DNA from 3 places in the Lacticaseibacillus paracasei subsp. paracasei genome. Region 1 is predicted to be linked to each of the others. Evidence: predicted binding sites of a transcription regulator. Region 1 holds the regulator's gene; each other region holds the start of a gene.

Region 1 (5,934 bases):
AAGCATCCGGATTCCGTGTCCTTGTTGACCGAGTTTGGCCACGGGGCATCAGCAAAGTTAACGCTGCTTTGGATTTATGGGCCAAAACCATTGCGCCGTCCACTGAGTTGCGGAAGTGGTTTGGTCACGACCCTGAAAAGTACCCTGAATTCAAGAAGCGGTACTTAGCTGAGTTAGCAGCTAATCCTGACCTGCCAGACTTCATCAAAACATTGAAGCAACATGAACAAGAGCCAGTCATTATGCTCTATGGTGCCAAGGACGAAACGCATAACCAAGCCGTTGTTCTAAGCGAACTACTCAAAACAAAGTGAGGTCACTATGCCAAGCAAAGCCGAATTCCGCCCGCTTCAGTTAAAACGTCTGAAAGCCGTCCAGAAAGCGACTCAGGCTGCCAGTGCAGCGCTTTTGGCCGCACTAGTTCAAACACCTATGTGGCAACGTGCTCACAGCATCGGTGTTACCGTAAGCGGACCGTTTGAAGTCCCAACCGAGCCAATTATTCAGGCGGCCCACGACGCCAATAAAGCCGTCTACTTACCACGGGTCATGCCCAAGCGGCAAATGGTTTTCCTACCTGATCCTGGCAAAAACAAGCTGATCACCAGTGCTTTTGGTATCCCGGAGCCGCCTTATCAAGCCGATCAGATTCATGCCGCCCCTGATCTCATTTTGGTGCCTGGCATTGGCTTTTCGCTGGCTGACAAGTACCGCATCGGTTTCGGTGGCGGCTATTATGATCGCTTTCTGACAACTTATCGCGGCAACACGATCACACTGGTACCACCCGTGATGGCGTTTCCGCAAGTGGCTTGGCCTGTGGAGCCGTTTGATGTTCCAATTCAAACCTTGATTCTTGCTAATGGGGATGTCATTGTGTAACGGTTAGGTTAAGCATTTGGTAAAAGATTGCCTTTCTACTGGACATTCCTTATATTAAAATAAACCTTTTTCATCTTATTTCAGGAGGCACAATATGCGACGTGAACGTATTCGCAAGAATCGTCGAACGCTTTATCTCACGCTCACCGGTATTGGTGCCGCGGTTATTTTTGTAGCTGTTTTTATGTGGCTCGTTCTTCGCGGTGCTAAAGTTCAAGGACCGGTGACATCTTCCAGCAGCAGTGTTTCACCTTCAGTCACCGTCACACACCCATTTAACAGCGGTACTTATAAGGCTTCGGGCACGGTCATCGATCTAGACCGTGATCAACATGACTTAACCGTCTATGTTAAGCTGACAGATGACCAAACCTACACTCGCCTGCTCATTCTCGATCCTCATGGGCATCCATTTGTCGTCAACGACACCGGCAGTTTTAAGCGTAAAAATGGCAAACTAACATTGACATCCGAACACGCTAATGTTTATGAATATGCAAGTGCGACGACGTACAAGAACAATAAGCCGACTGCCGTTCGCCAGTATTCAGTCGATGGCGCGACCGGCACTGTTCGAAGCTACACCAAGACGCTCACATTCGAGTTGAACAACACGATTACGCTGAAAAACAAAACACCGCACAGTTATCGCTATGTTGAGACCAATTTGCCACTAAGCAAATCGAAGAAAAAGCTAACCAGTCTGGCTAAATTCAAAACCACGCAAGAAACAGCCAACGCACAGTCAAGCACTGTCAGCAGTGCACCGGTCATCGTTAGCCAACCAAGCGAGCCACCATCATCAGCGGCGCCAGCGCCTTCTGTTCAGCCGAGTGTGGAAAGTCAACAGAGCACGGTTGATAATAGCGGTAGCAATCATAATGGAAATAACAATAACGGTCAAAACGAGTCCCAAACTGACGGCAATTCGAACGCATCTAGTGAACAACCATCCCCGTCACCAGACAGCAGCTCGTCAGCTTCAAACAGTAATCCCAGTTAATTGATTCCCTTAAAAAATCTTACTGACACCCGATTTTTCAGGTGTCAGTTTTTATATGATCAATGACATCCTTGTGATGACTTTAAAAAACATGCCATGACTGACATCAATGATGCCAAATGATGGTTCCACTTTGACGCCGCCAACTGCCTGCGCTAAACTTGCAACCATAGTGGGAAAAATCAAGTTGATGACCACACCCAAATGCGACCCACTCAATTTAACGCACCTGCCGCGTTACCAACTTTCTGGAGGACCACGATGTTCAACCTTGCTGCCGCCGACTTATCCGCGCGTGATCAATATAAATTGCTGGCTGGCAGTATGATCCCGCGGCCAATCGCTTGGATTACCACGCAAAACACGACTGGCCTCATTAACCTAGCGCCTTTTTCATTTACGACCGGGATTTCAAACCAACTGCCACTGTTGTCAGTAGCAGTTTTACGTGATCGGGGTCAGGCAAAAGATACCGCTGCAAATCTATTGGCGCGCCACGAGGCCGTTGTTCACATCGTGAGTGCAGATCTCACGAAGGCCATGAATCAAACAGCTGCCCGCTTAGCACCTGATCAAAGCGAGTTGTCGTTGATTGACCTGCCGTTAGTTGCAAGTACGGACATTCAGGTGCCGGGGTTGCAGGCAGCGCGTGTTCGATTTGAAACCAAGCTTTATCAATACGTGCCGATTCGTAACGCTGATGGTGACATTTTGACTGATCTTTTCATTTTAGAAGTGCACCGATTCCATTTTGCCGATACGGTTCTTGATCCGACAACGCTTCACATTGATCCCACCGCTTTGGCGCCGATTGCCCGCCTCGCCGGGCCGACATACGCCGAGCTTGGACGCACCTTTACACTGCGGCGGCCAAAATAATTTTATAAAGGAGTGTCAGTATTTGACCGCATTTATTTCCAGTGTTTTTGGTGTTCTTGAAATTTTGATTCTAATCGCAATCGGCTATTTTCTGACAGCACGCGGGTGGTTTAATGACCATTCAAGTAAAATCATTGCCAAAGTTGTCACCCAAGTTGCTTTGCCAGCCTACATGATTGTCACGATCGCTTCAAAATTCACGGCGCCAATGTTGCTGCGACTCTTGCCAGATTTGTTTTTCCCAGTCCTTTCCATGATGATCCTATTTGCCCTATCATTTCTGGTTTGCTACTTATTGAAGGTGCCACATGCACGTAAGGGTACCTTTAAGTCAATGTTTTTTAACTCCAACACAGTTTTTATCGGCTTGCCTGTCAACTTAGCCTTATTTGGGCCAAGTAGTCTGCCATATGTGTTGGTCTACTACATGGCCAACACCACCATTTTTTGGACCATCGGCGTTTACCTTATTCAAGGTGACGGCCCGCGCCCAGCTAAATTTGATTTGAAAAAGGTACTTGGGAAAGTGTTCTCACCGCCGTTGCTCGGTTTTATGTTAGGGATTGTGCTTGTGCTTTTAAAAATCAAATTGCCGACTTTCTTGATGGCCGATCTGACTTATATCGGTGCCTTAACTGTTCCTGGCTCCATGTTCTTCATTGGCATCGCTTTGCATCAAGCAGGCTGGGGTAAATTAAGAATCAGCAAAGAAGCTTTGGGTATTTTCAGTGGCCGCTTCCTCTTTGCACCGTTACTCATGACGGCGCTTGTCGCCTTCGCCCCTGTCCCAACTTTGATGAAACAAATCTTTATTTTGCAATCTTGCATGCCGGTCATGACCAATGCGCCTGTTGTTGCCAAACTGTACGATGCGGATTCCGATTACGCTGCTATCATGGTCACCGAAACAACGCTGCTTTCGATGATCGTGATCCCAATCGTGATGACTTGCATCCAGTTCATTCACTAGGAGTTGCTGTCGAATGAAAAAGCGCTATCTGCTACTAGCAGCAATCTTGATCTTATCAGGCTGCTCACAAACTACCTCAACCCCCAAAAAGACAACATCATCATCGAGCGCAACATCACAATCGCACACGGTCAAAAAAACTGTTCCGAAAGCGACCTTAGGTACATTGGTTGGCCATGCGTTCGTCCAAACAAAAGATGCGACCAAAGCAATTCGAGTCACCTCATCCACCAGCGGCTACTATCTTGAAACATTAGCCAATCGAGATGGTGTCTTTGAAAGTACTGATAGTGGTATTTTTGCTGCTGATTTGACCCTCAAAGGCCGAATCTTCACCTTCACTGGTAAAGCGCAGCCGCAAGCCTCTGCTAATACGATACAATTTCAATTAACAAAAACCGGTAACTTAAAGCAGTTGCCCGATGGTCCCGTTTATAAAAAGGTGCCACAAGACGATCTCGATCGCCTCGCCCAACAAAACCAATAAAGTGTCTGAGCAAAAAGACATCAGCCGTGATCCTATATTTTGTGGGATCACAGCTGATGTCTCTTTTGTTGATGGTACATTTTAATTGGATTTAAGTTGCCAGCCTAGTCATTCACGACTTCAAATGGTTAAACTAATGCAGGCCGATATAAACTCACAACGATGCCAAGAATCGTTACATCCGGGAAGAACATATCATCCATACTGTCATTTTCAGGATGTAACCGAATGCCGTTCTTTTCTTTATAAAATCGCTTGACAGTGGCTTCATCTTCCTCAGTCATTGCAACAACAATCTGCCCATTCTCGGCGTCATTCTGCTTCTTGACAATAATCTGGTCACCATCTAAAATGCCGATTTTGATCATTGAATTACCTTGAACTCGCAACATGAATAATTCGTCAGCGGCATACGGAAGATCGTCTGGTACCGGAAAATAATCATCGATATTTTCGATGGCCGTAATCGGGACCCCTGCAGCAACTGTGCCGACGATCGGAATACCGTGATCCTGAACGCCAATGAAGTCACGTCCGGCTGAGGTCACTTCAAGCGTCCGCGGCTTCGCTGGATCCTTAGCAATAAGTCCCGCCGCCAACAATTTCTCCAAGTACGCTGCCACCGTGCTTGACGAACTTAGACCGACTGATTTGCCGATTTCGCGAACCGTGGGCGGGTACCCATGATCCTCGATTGCATCATAGATTGATTGTAAAATTTGTTTCCAACGTTTCTGACTTGCTTGTGTTGGCATCCGCTCACCGCCTCAGTTCTAATTGATTACACAAAGCATACCAAAGCGAACGAACGTTTGCAATGATTTTATGCCTAAATAGCAAAAAAGTCCACAGATAAAAAGCATCTGTGGACCTCATCCTTAAATTAATTATGCAATAATGGCATCTTATGCATCTGACGCCGATCACATCTGCTTTTGATGACCGCGTAGAAGAAACTCAAGAAAATATCAAGCGCGATTAACAAAATGCCGGCTGTCGCAAAGTTGCTGAATAACAGCAAGGTTGCCACGAGGGTCAGAGTAATTAATGTCCATTTTGCGCCCCGTAGGATTGTCATGTGGGGTCACTCCTCTCCGTATCGGATAAACCGACATATACTCACCGTTTTGGTTGTGACTCTAATCATACCCAATTTTTGAGTTTTGTAAAGCCTTTGTATACATAAAATTTACATTTGATGCCTTTATTTAGGGTTTTTAAAGATTTGTAACGATTATTCCATGTTGTTTGTAAATTTTATGTAATCTTTTTTAACATCAAATCAATCCGCTTTTAACACGGCTATCCTCGAAATATGACCATGAGTCGAGTATCATTAATGGTACAGAGCGTGAACAGGCACGTTTAGAAATCGGAGCATAAGTGGCCTCCAACCTAAATGGCCGGGCTTGGGTCATTTAGGTTGGAGGTTCCTTATGTGCAGGTTTCTGTGCCTGTGAACGCGTTTTAATGAGCGTAAACAGGCCCTGCCGCAAATCTGGCTAGTCGCTCTCATCGTTTGTTATTGTCATGAAGCTTATACATCCAACAGGTATCACAATTGTAGAGGAGGGTACCCCCTTGAAACATACCGACTCGTGGCTCTATCGCCGCTTTCTTAATAGCAAGTTTATGATCCTGCTAGTTGACTTGTTACTGGCATTGCTCGTGATTTTCGTTTTCACTAAAATTGCGTGGGTTTTCCAGCCAGTA
Region 2 (5,934 bases), 640 kb from region 1:
ATTGACGGCATTAAAAAGCCTGAAGAATTGATTGAAGAAACGCTTCAAGGCAAAGGCCAAGTCTTTCATGCTGCAGGCACCGATAACAGTGATGCGGCCAGTGAAGAAGCTTCTGGCGGCACTTTATGGAATCGCATCTACAAAGACCTGATGAATGGTGTTTCAAACATGCTGCCATTTGTTGTCGGCGGTGGGATTATCATGGCGATCTCGTTCATCCTCGAACAATGGCTGGGCAAGACATCGATGTGGTTCACCTTCACCAACAACTTGGGAACCTTTGCCTTTAGCTTCTTAGTACCCGTTTTAGCGGCCTACATTGCTGAATCAATTGGCGATCGGCCTGCGTTGATGCCTGGGTTCGTCGGTGGTTATATGGCCACCGTTGCAACGGCCTCCGTTGTGAAGGCTCAAAACCCAGCTGGCTTCTTAGGCGGTCTGGTTGCTGGGTTCGCAGCTGGTTGGATGATCGTTGGCTTGAAGAAGCTGCTCAGCAAAATGCCACATTCACTTGACGGTATGCGCACGATCCTGCTCTATCCAGTCATCGGCCTTGCCATCATGGGTCTGCTGATGTTCTTCATCATCAACCCGATTTTCGCCGCTATCAATGGCGCATTGATCAGCTTCCTTGAAGGCATGGGTACTGGTAATGCGATTCTGATTGGCGTCATTCTAGCCGCCATGATGAGTATCGATATGGGCGGTCCTTTCAACAAAGCCGCTTATACATTTGCCATCGGTGTCTATCAAGCATCCGGCTTTAAAGATGGTCGGTGGATGGCCGCGGTTATGATTGGTGGCATGATTCCACCTTTGGCCATTGCGGTTGCTTCAACCTTCTTCCCGAAGAAATTCACCTTGCAAGAACGCAACGCTGGTCTTTCTAACTATGCACTTGGCCTGACCTTCATCACTGAAGGCGCGATCCCATTTGCTGCTACTGACCCGCTGCATATCATTGGCAGCTCAGTCATCGGCTCAGCTATTGCTGGCGGTTTGACCCAGTTATGGCACGTCAACGTCCCTGCTCCTCATGGTGGCGTTGTTGCCTTGCTGCTAACCAACCAGAAACTTGGCTTCATCATGTCACTTCTGATTGGGACCATCATTGCCGCCTTAATCCTCGGCTTCTGGCGGCCAGTCGCAAAAGAAAATAAATAAGTAAGCAAAAAGCTTGGCGATCAATGTCGCCAAGCTTTTTTGTGCCGTGAGACCGAACCGGAATTCCACATAAGAGCTTGTGGTGCGTTAAATTCCTAGCCAAAAAATTCGCTTGCCGTGCCAAACTCCGCAATCTCCGACCAGATGAGGTGGCGACGCGTAGCTAGAGCGGAGACGGCGCTTCGAGCCCGCAAAGCCCGCGGTCTCGAAGTCGCCTAACAACATCAGCTCCAGAGCCCGTCGCTGTGCTGTTTGCACGGCTGAGCCCCATCTGGCCTACAATTTGCTTCGCCTTGGCACTAGATCTTTAAATCTCAAGATTGTTTGTTCTTACTGATGGTTATGAACGATGTCCTAAACGCTCCTACGATTTGATTAAACCCGCCGAGCTGGTGTCGGCTCTGCCGTCAGCGACAGCTTCAATGCCTGCGCAACTTTTTTAGAAATTCCTAGCTCCTGAATATCTTCCAGGGGAGCTTCTTTAATCTTATTGATCGTCTTGAATTTCCGTAACAGCTTCAGCCGCGTCTTGGGCCCGACCCCCTTGATACCTTCTAATCGAGAGGCCAACGAGTTCTTGGCGTGCAGCTGCCGATGGAAAGTAATCGCAAAACGATGCACCTCATCCTGAATCCGTTCAAGCAGGTAAAAGCCTTGCGACTTAGGATCAAGATTAATCAGCTGATCAGCATTGCCAAATAACAATGCTGCCGTTTTATGCTTATTATTTTTGACCATCCCTGCCACGGGAATATCAAGGTTGAGTTCGTTTTCCAAAACATCCTTGGCTGCGTTCATTTCAATCTCGCCGCCATCCATCAAGATCAAATCTGGTAACGGTGCACGCTCCTTTAACAACCGGGTATAGCGCCGGCGAATGACTTCTCGCGTATTAGCCGCCTCATCTGCGCCATTATGCGTTTTGTCAGCATCCAACTTGTACTTTCGATAATTGTTCTTAGCTGGCTGGCCATCCACAAACTGCACCATCGCCGACACTGGATCAGCTCCTTGAATGTGACTGTGGTCGAATGCCTCAGCCACATGCCCCATTGGCAAGTTCAAAGCGGCCATCAGCTCTTTCATCGCGCCAATCGTGGTACGATTATCCAATTCCATTAAACGGAATTTGTCTTCAAGCTTAATTTGACTGTTCTTAGCAGCCAAGGCCATCAAGTCCCGTTTTTCACCGCGCTGTGGCGTTCTAACTGGAATCTCTAGGATATCTGCCAGTACTTTATTATCAAGCCCAGCAGGTACGAGAACTTCGCGTGGTTTCACATTATTCTTGCGGCTGTAAAACTGTAAAATAAATGATTCGAATTCTTCTTTAGCAGTGTTCACCACTGGAAAAAGTCGTGACTCACGTTTCATTAAACGTGCTTGACGAATAAAGAAGACCTGGATACTGATCCAGCCCTTATCCATATAAAAATTGAACAAATCACGCGTTGTATTGTCGTGTGAAATAATTTTCTGCTTCTCCACCGTCTGTTCAATATAATGCAGTTGATCCCGAATTTCTGCGGCTCGCTCAAATTGAAGATTTTTCGCAGCCCGCTCCATTTTAGCCGTCAAACTGGCTTTAGCCTTGCCAACGTTCCCATTCAAGAAGCGCTTAATACGTTCAATTTGGTCCGTGTATTCCTTTTCCGGAACAGTCCGGAAGCAGGCACCCAGACACTGACCCATGTGATAATACAAGCACGGTCTGCCTTGATAGCCGTTACAGCGCCGCAATGGATAAACCTTCTGGATAAAATGCATGGTTTTTTGCGCTGCATAGACATTTGGGTATGGCCCAAAGTAATAACCGCCATCTTTACGGATAGTACCAGTGATTTCAATCTTCGGATCGCGTTCATGAGTAATTTTAATGTACGGATAGCCAGTCCCTTTTTTCAACTTAATGTTGTAATACGGCTGATATTTTTGAATCAGCGTAATTTCGAGCAAAAAGGCTTCTTTGTCAGTTGAAGTCACAATGAAATCAAAATCCGCTACCTGTGACACCATCGCCGCAACTTTACCGTCGTGTGAACTCTTGAAATAAGACCGCACCCGATTTTTCAGGTTTTTGGCCTTGCCGACATAAATAATTTTGCCGTTGATATCCTTCATTTGATAACTGCCAGGCAGATCTGGCAGCAACGATAACTTGTGTTCAATGTGTGCTGAGGCCATCGTAATCTCCTTATAAAACAAATGTTCGCCTAACATTATAAAGATTCTAAAAATAGATTGCAAGCAAGCGGCTTTGATCAGTGATGGCATGACTGCCCCCACTTAGCAATGGTCACTTCACACCAAAAACACCTCAACCAGTGCCGCTTACCAGCTGCTGGGTGAGGTGTTTTTGCTTATTGGGCAAGAATCTTGGATAGGAAGTCTTGTGTCCGTTCTTCTTGCGGGTGTTCGAACAGTTGTTCTGGCGTCCCCTTTTCAAGGATTTTGCCGCCATCCATAAACCATACTTCATCGGCCACACTACGGGCGAAGCCCATTTCGTGGGTCACAACAACCATGGTCATCCCGGTTTTAGCCAAATCCTGCATAACTTTCAGAACTTCGCCAACCATTTCAGGATCCAAGGCACTGGTTGGTTCATCAAACAGCATGACATCAGGATGCATCGCTAATGCACGAGCAATAGCGACACGCTGTTGCTGACCACCGGAAAGACTGGATGGATAAGCATCTGCCTTTTCGGCTAAGCCAACTTGATCCAAGATTTCTTTGGCTGTTTTGGTTGCTTCTTCATCGGTCACAGCTTTGACTTTAAGTGGTGCGAGTTTAATGTTTTCCAAAACTGTCATATTGGGGAACAAATTAAAACTTTGGAACACCATTCCCATTTTTTCTCGGACATTATCCAGCTCTTTCTCGCTCAAACCAACTAAATCAGTACCTTCAAAAAGGATTTCCCCTTTTGTTGGTCGATTCAGTAAATTCAGGCTACGCAGGAAGGTACTTTTCCCACCACCGGAAGCACCGATAACAACGATCACATCGCCTTTGTCAATGGTTTCGGTGATATCGTTCAAAACAACATTGTCGCCAAACTTTTTGGTGAGGTGATTGATTTGGATTAAAGGTTTATGCTGCATGATTCATCTTCCTTTCAAAATGACTCAAGAGCTTGGACAGCCCGAATGTCAGAACAAAGTAGAGGACCATCGCGACAAGGATTGGTTGAACTCCCTTGTATGTCGCGGTTTGGACAACCGTTAACTGATAAATCAGATCGGTAACCCCGATAATGGAAACAATCGAGCTTTCCTTAATCAAGGAGATAAATTCGTTACCAAGCGCTGGCCAAATATTCTTGATTGCTTGTGGTAAAACAACGCTTATCATCGTCTGCCGCTCTGACAGACCGAGCGAACGGGCAGCTTCTGTTTGCCCAACTGGAATGCTATCGATCCCGCTACGGATAATTTCAGCCACATACGCCGCCGAGTTCAAGGAAACAGCAATCAACCCTGCTATTAGCGCAGGAATATCAATGAAGATCCCTATGCCGAAATAGACAAACATGACTTGAATCATCAGCGGAGTGCCACGAACGAACTCAATGTATGACACACCTATTAAATGTGACAGTTTATTCTTGCTCAACCGCAGCAAGGCGAAGATCGTGCCGAGTAGAACCCCGAAGAAAGCACCAATAGCACTAATCAACAGCGTATACTCGACCCCTTTTAGGAAGTAGGTCCAGTAATGGATCATACTGGTATCTTCAGTATTGGTTTTCATGTAACTGCCAGCAGTTTTGAGATACTGGTTAATTAAACCTTTTTGCTTAATCTCTGCCAAGCTCTTGTTGGCGGCTGCCACTAATGAATCAGAGTTCTTAGCAAACCCTATCGCGGTACCGACTGTGTCGCTTGATAAGTTGAAGTGACCGGGAATCTCAACTAACGAATCATCATTTGACGTGTAAGCCTTCGCTACCGCACCTTCAGCGACAACACCAGCTACCTTATGTGTCTTCAACGCCAAAATCAGGTCGGTGACCTTAGTCAAGCCCAATGTGGAACTCGTCTTCATCTGTGTTTTCGCTAACGTCTCTTGCAAGCTGCCATTCTGGACGCCGACTTTCTTGTTCGCAAAACTTTTATGATCTTTGTAGATCTTAGCATCCGTTTTGTTGACCAAAATGTCTTGTCCAGACTTGTAGTACGTATTTGAAAAGTCAACTGACTTCCGTCGGGCATTCGTCGGTGACATCGCCGCCAACACCATGTCGACCTTACCCGTCTGCAAGGCGACCAGAAGTGAGTTAAAGTTCATCTGTTTAATGACCAGCTTTACACCCAGATCCTTGGCAATCTTACGCGCAACTTCAACATCCATGCCAACAACTTGATTCTTGCCATTCTTGTTGACTAAAAATTCATACGGCGCATAATCAGGGCTCGTGCCCATCACCAACGTACCTTTTTGTTGAACCTTGGCCAAGCTGTCATCAGCATGGACCGTTTGCATATTCAATGTCACAACAGCCGCAAAAACAGCGACTAAAGCGATCAACCAGCGTCTCAAATGCTTCATAATACCCTCCTTGATTACAAGAGTGTACTATACACTCAAATTGATTTTTATGCAATATGCATTCATATTTTTTCAGATTTTTTTGTTCGGGCGACTTACCTAGACGCGCCCCAGTGTTGATGCTATACTTTCAGCAAGGAAAGGGGTGGCGTGCATGGCACTGAAAATCAACACACAAACCAACCTGAATGACATGTTCGATAAGTTTGCCAGTCT
Region 3 (5,934 bases), 550 kb from region 1:
CTCGAAGCGTCACTCGCATCAAGTCTATCTTGCGGAAACTGCCCAAGCCATGCACGACCGTAAACGCGATAGAACCGGTCACTACGCCTTTCTTAAGACCGGCCGTGCGTTCTTCAAGGCTCTCGCCAGGGAGCTTACTCGTAAGCCGCGCGTACACAGCGTTGATAGCTTCGTACACTTCTATCGCGACCAGGGCAAGGCTTGCCCTTCAACGACAACTGTGTATCGCTACATCGACGCCGGGCTGCTTGAGCTAGACAACATGACACTTCCCAAGAAGCTCCGACGCCGCATCAAAGGCTATAAGAACGCCCACAAGCGCAAGAATAAGAAGATATACGGCGACTCAATCGAGTTGCGTCCTGCGGCCGTGAATGACCGCACAGGCGTGGGACATTGGGAAGGCGACTTGGTCAAAGGTATTCGCTTAGCTGATGAGCCAGCATTAATGACGCTCACAGAACGGTACAGCCGGACTGAGATCATCGTCAAGATTCCTGACTATCATGCGGGCACCTGCCTTAAAGCCTTGCAGGACACGATCGACGACTACGGGGCCAAGGAATTTGAGAGTATCACTTTTGACAATGGTTCCGAGTTTGCCAAGTTATCAGAGATTGTTGGAACCCAGATTTACTTCGCACATCCGTACTCGCCTTGGGAGCGTGGCACAAACGAGAACGCCAATGGACTGCTTAGGGAATTCTTCCCGAAAGGGAAGTCTCTCAGAGCAATTACCCTGGTTGAAATTCAAGCAGTCCAATCCGCACTGAACCATCGTCCCAGACGTATTCTGAACTATCTTCGCCCATGCGATTACTACCGATGCATGGCGTAACAGCCTAGACCACTATCAAGAATTCGTTATCATCGTTGCACTTGACTTGAAAATTGAGGATCAAAAGAAACTTCAGTTACTGTATTATCTTGATCAGCATCCGAATCGCAAATTGAAGAACAGCGAGTTGCAAGATAAATTGCAGATTTCATATTATCTGTTTAAACGCCAGACCAAAGAGATTGCTGAAGATATTGCAGCATTCGGCTTGAGTGATTTTTTTGCGATCGAAGTGACGAACACTACCGTTATCTTGCATGAATATCACAATACGAATGCATCGGTTTTTTTGGAACATTATCTGAAGCAGTCACTTCAAATTAAGATCTTGATGACGCTGATGCACGAACCACCAGCATTTAATCTAACCGAATTTGCCGAGGAACACTTTGGTAGCTATGCCTTTATGTACAAACGGTATACGGCTCTGCGGGATACGCTCAAAAGTTGGGGTATTGTGCTGAGTAATGATGGCAAGCTGACTGGTGATGAATTGGCGATTAGACTGCTTTTGACCAAAATCATGGTGGTTGTGCATATTGATGAAACTGGGTTTGATGACAATGTTTGCAGTACGCTGCATGAGCTTTTGCAGTTGCTGAAGATGACAGAAGCAACGCCGTCAATGAGTCAGCTCATCGAGACTAAAGCGTATTTTTTGATCAGTTTGGTTAGATTCCAGCAAGGGCATGTCATTGCCACATCACCGGAAATTGTTGATTTGGTGCGCAATATTCGCGAGCGCACGCTGGAAACCAGAAAACGGGTTATTGCGATTTATCAGGCGCATTTTACCGCAAGCGACCAGACGATTGACAGCGAGTGCGACTATTTTGGGACGTTCCTTGCTATTATTGGCATTATTACGTCGGAGGAGATCGTTTTTCCCGATACAATCAAACAGCACGGCCGGGCTTTCATTCAAGGGTTTGAAGCCAATTTTGATGTACAGTTGACATTGTCTGAGAAGGCCAATATCGAATACGTTGTCAACAAGTGTTTGATTGATGTGCTGGCCTTGCCGTTTAGGAGTGAATTCTTTGATGATCATATTGAAGTCAGTTACTTCTTTAGAATGTATCCCGAATTCTTTGACTATTGTCAGCAATTTGTCCAGGCGCGGTCGGTTAAGTTGGATAGGAATCAGTCGAAGTTTATGTTTTACCATTGTCTGTTGACCTTGGCAGCCAATGTGCCTTTGAACAAGGTGCTGGAGCCACTTTATGTCTGTGTTGATTTCACGCTGGGCAAGGAGTACAACACCATTATTGAACGCGACATCAAGTACTTTTCAACATTGAATGTCAAGGTGACCAACGAAGTCCGGCCAGAAACTAAATTGATTATCACGGATTTGGTCAATGCTTATCATGATACGGACATTTCAAAAGTCATCTGGCTGCCACCGCCGCGACCAGAAGATTGGGAGAATGTCATTGAAGAACTGCTGGATTTGCGGCTAGCCGATCGCACGGTGAAAAAGGCATGATGAGAGCAGTGTGATCAACCTGTTCAGTGGCATGCCGAAGCCAGTGCATAAAATTCTTAAGTTTATGAAGGTTATAAAGTTTTGGTGAGACGACCGCAAATGGTATACTCGCCTTAACAAATACTTGGAGGCGAGGCACGATGAAAAGAGAAAACGATTTTGGGCCGGCTATTAAGGACTTTTTCTTTCGGGCCGGTGACTTTAAGGGTGTTAGTTCACGACCACAGTATTGGTGGCTTTTCCTTGCCCAATTTTTATTAGGGTTGGCTGCTGGTGTTCTGTTCGGCATTGCGATTCCATTTTCTCTCATGGATAGTCATTCGTTAGGCAGCAATATCATGTTCACGCTGACAACGTTGGCATTTTCAATCTTTGGGTATCTTGGCTATCCACAATTGAGCTTAACGATTCGCCGTTATCGTGACGCCAAAGTTAGTCCGTGGTGGTATCTGGGTATTATTATCATTAGTTTTATCGGCCCGTTACTAGCGGTTAGCGGCATGAGTTGGTGGTTGGCATTGCTGTTTCCTTTAATTGGCGGCATTGCTAACTTGGTCATTCTATTGTTGCCGAGTCGAGAACAGAAAGTTGTTCCGTTTCCGGCTCAACCTAACACGCGCGGTACGATTGGTGTTGGTTTTGGTACAGCGGTTAAGGACTTCTTCATCCGCGGTGGTGACTTTACTGGTGAATCCAGTCGCAGCCAATATTGGTGGAGCATTCTGTTTAGCGTGATTATCATTATCCCTACTTTTTTGTTTATGCTCTTGTCAATTATGTCAATTATTATTGGTGGCGCGGCAGTCAGCGGATTTAATAGCCAAAATGTTGACCATCTTGTCAATTCACTTGGTACTGGGGCGATCATCATTGGGTTCATTATTTTTACCATTATTTATGCGTGGTCAATGTTAGCTTTGCCAGCATTGACAGTTGGTTGGCGACGATTCAAAGATGCCGGCGTTAGTCCATGGTGGTTGATTGCGTTCAATGTTGTATCAGCATTTCTATCAGCTCTTGATCGAAATGCGGGTAATGTGCCGTTAAGCCTAATTGCTTTACTTCTTGTCATCGTCCAAATTGTCATTTTTGCTCTGCCAACCAAGTTCCGTGACGATGAGGCATAAGCACCACTCAATGTATAAAAAAATGCAGCCGCGGCTGCATTTTTTAATGAAGTAAAGGTCTCGTAACGTTGGCTAATAGATACCCTTTTCATCCTCATCTACTAGCGGATCATTGAAGTTTTTGTGGAAGTAGGTGCTGTCAATGATCTTGAATTTGCCATTGGTGAAGCGAGCGATGATCTCACCGTATTGTACAATCAATTGCTCCGTGTTGGGGATGTCAATTTTGAGACGGCCAATCGGGGTTTTGGTGAGGTATTGGTAATTTGCGCCAAAGAAGCCTTTCAAGTCGTCAGTGCTGGTTTCTTGTGAGTAAGGTAAGAAGTGGGTCATTTTTGCAGTTGAAAAAGCTGCGAATTCACCTTTTGGAAATCCTTGTAGTGATGAAGGCATTTGTGTCATGGTGTGATTCCTCCTGATTAAAGTGCTTTGCTACTGTGGCCAAAACGCGTGATTCAGCAGCGCTGTTTGGTTATTAATTTACTTATCATGATGGTAACACAATAATAGAACAATTGAATGTTTGCGCCGCGGCCTGAAAACGCTTAATATTAAGTCTGGACGTTGATCGGAGGTGAGCATATGGATCAAAGTCTATTTCAAAATGGTAACTTCCAACCTTTGGCGAGTCGTATGCGGCCACAGACGCTTGATGAGTTTGTCGGCCAAACGCATTTGCTAGGGAAGGATAAGGTGCTCAGCAATCTTATCGAACATGACGAGATTAGTTCCATGATTTTCTGGGGTCCGCCTGGTGTCGGTAAAACAACATTGGCGCGGATCATTGCTCGGCGAACGAAGGCACAGTTTGTGACATTTTCAGCAGTCACCAGCGGGATTAAAGAAATCAAGCAGGTGATGAAAGAGGCTGAACAGAATCGGGAGCTGGGTCAGAAAACCATTGTGTTTGTTGATGAAATTCATCGTTTCAACAAGGCGCAGCAGGATGCCTTTCTGCCATATGTCGAACGCGGGAGCATTATCCTGATTGGTGCGACAACCGAGAATCCTTCGTTTGAAGTCAATGCGGCGCTCTTGTCACGGACGCGGGTTTTCGTGTTGCACGGCTTGACCAGTGCTGAATTGGTTGACCTGTTACAGCGAGCGTTAAAAGATCCGCGCGGTTATGGTCTGCAGAAGGTTAAGATCGGCAAAAAGCTCTTAGCCCAGATTGCTGATTTTGCTAACGGGGATGCTCGAATCGCTTTGAACACCTTGGAGATGGCGGTGACAAACGCCGAAACCAAAGGCGGCGTGGTAACGGTCACCCAAGCAGATGTGGCCCAGTTGTTGACGAAGAAAGCCTTATTGTATGACAAGAATGGTGAGGAGCACTATAATCTAATATCAGCATTACACAAATCAATGCGCAATTCCGATGTTGATGCGGCCATTTATTGGCTGGCTCGCATGCTGGAAGCAGGAGAAGATCCCTTGTATGTCGCTCGGCGGCTAGTTCGATTTGCGAGCGAGGATGTCGGGATGGCCGACTCACGCGCATTGGAAATTACAATTGCTGTTTATCAGGCGTGTCAATTTATTGGGATGCCTGAGTGCACGGTTCATCTCACACATGCAGTCACTTATTTGGCACTTGCACCGAAATCGAATGCACTCTACACAGCGTATGAAGGCGCAAAGAAAGATGCGACCGAAACGCTGGCCGAACCAGTTCCGCTTCAGATTCGAAATGGGGTAACGGATTTGATGCAGGATCTGGGTTATGGTAAGGACTATCAATATGCTCACAACACAAAAGATAAACTAACGACCATGCAAACCATGCCGGATAATCTTATCGGCAAAACGTACTATCATCCCACGACTCAAGGCAGCGAAGCCAAGGTCAAGGAACGGCTAGAGCAGATCAAGGCCTGGCATGCGCAACACCCTGACCCCGATTCGCCGAAAACCAAGAAAAAGTCATGATGCTGTGCGATTACGTGTGCGGCAATCCGACTACCCGTTTAGAGGAGGAAAAAAACAATGGCAAAAATTCTCGCAGTCAACGCAGGCAGTTCAACCCTGAAGTGGAAGCTTTTTGATATGCCAGCTGAGGTTCAGCTGGCAGAAGGTTTGGTTGATCGGTTGGGACAGCCGCAATCAAAAGTTAAAATTAAGTATGGTGATGGGCAGAAATATGAAAGCGATACGCCAATTGCTAACTATCAAGAAGCCGTCGCCAGTTTGATGGGTAACATCAAGGCGTTAGGGTTGGTTGAACATCTGCATGAGATTACTGGTGTGGGCCATCGTGTGGTAGCCGGCGGGGAGACTTTTGCCGAATCCGTTGTAGTTGATGATGCTACCTTGTTGCAGATTCAAAACCTGCGTGACTATGCGCCTTTGCATAATCCGGTTGAAGCAGATTACATTGATGTTTTCAAAAAGATGATGCCATGGGCCACAGAAGTCGCAGTGTTTGATACGGCGTTCCACCAAACCATGCAACCTGAGAACTTCCTTTACAGTATTCCCTA

What was found. Region 1 encodes LexA, which represses DNA repair genes until DNA is damaged. Its sites were predicted from a motif close to CNAACANNTGTTNG; they were not measured.
Region 2: the regulator LexA is predicted to act here: its motif matches at 3,363-3,376, upstream of uvrC (excinuclease ABC subunit UvrC).
Region 3: the regulator LexA is predicted to act here: its motif matches at 3,967-3,980, upstream of LBPC_RS00790 (replication-associated recombination protein A).

Annotation. Positions count from the first base shown of each region.
Region 1 covers NZ_AP012541.1:701,489-707,422, reverse strand. The annotation lists gene LBPC_RS03415 (DUF488 domain-containing protein) at 1-314, shown strand, start outside; gene LBPC_RS03410 (5-formyltetrahydrofolate cyclo-ligase) at 322-882, shown strand; gene LBPC_RS03405 (hypothetical protein) at 977-1,885, shown strand; gene LBPC_RS03395 (flavin reductase family protein) at 2,147-2,764, shown strand; gene LBPC_RS03390 (AEC family transporter) at 2,787-3,734, shown strand; gene LBPC_RS03385 (hypothetical protein) at 3,748-4,221, shown strand; gene lexA (transcriptional repressor LexA) at 4,350-4,976, opposite strand; gene LBPC_RS03375 (hypothetical protein) at 5,105-5,299, opposite strand; gene LBPC_RS03370 (AI-2E family transporter) at 5,803-5,934, shown strand, end outside.
Region 2 covers NZ_AP012541.1:1,337,272-1,343,205, reverse strand. The annotation lists gene LBPC_RS06650 (PTS fructose transporter subunit IIABC) at 1-1,164, shown strand, start outside; gene uvrC (excinuclease ABC subunit UvrC) at 1,540-3,348, opposite strand; gene LBPC_RS06640 (amino acid ABC transporter ATP-binding protein) at 3,525-4,271, opposite strand; gene LBPC_RS06635 (ABC transporter substrate-binding protein/permease) at 4,261-5,718, opposite strand; gene LBPC_RS16985 (SPJ_0845 family protein) at 5,873-5,934, shown strand, end outside.
Region 3 covers NZ_AP012541.1:154,780-160,713, forward strand. The annotation lists gene LBPC_RS00770 (IS30 family transposase) at 1-838, shown strand, start outside; gene LBPC_RS00775 (helix-turn-helix domain-containing protein) at 885-2,327, shown strand; gene LBPC_RS00780 (DUF805 domain-containing protein) at 2,468-3,454, shown strand; gene LBPC_RS00785 (hypothetical protein) at 3,527-3,856, opposite strand; gene LBPC_RS00790 (replication-associated recombination protein A) at 4,037-5,383, shown strand; gene LBPC_RS00795 (acetate kinase) at 5,441-5,934, shown strand, end outside.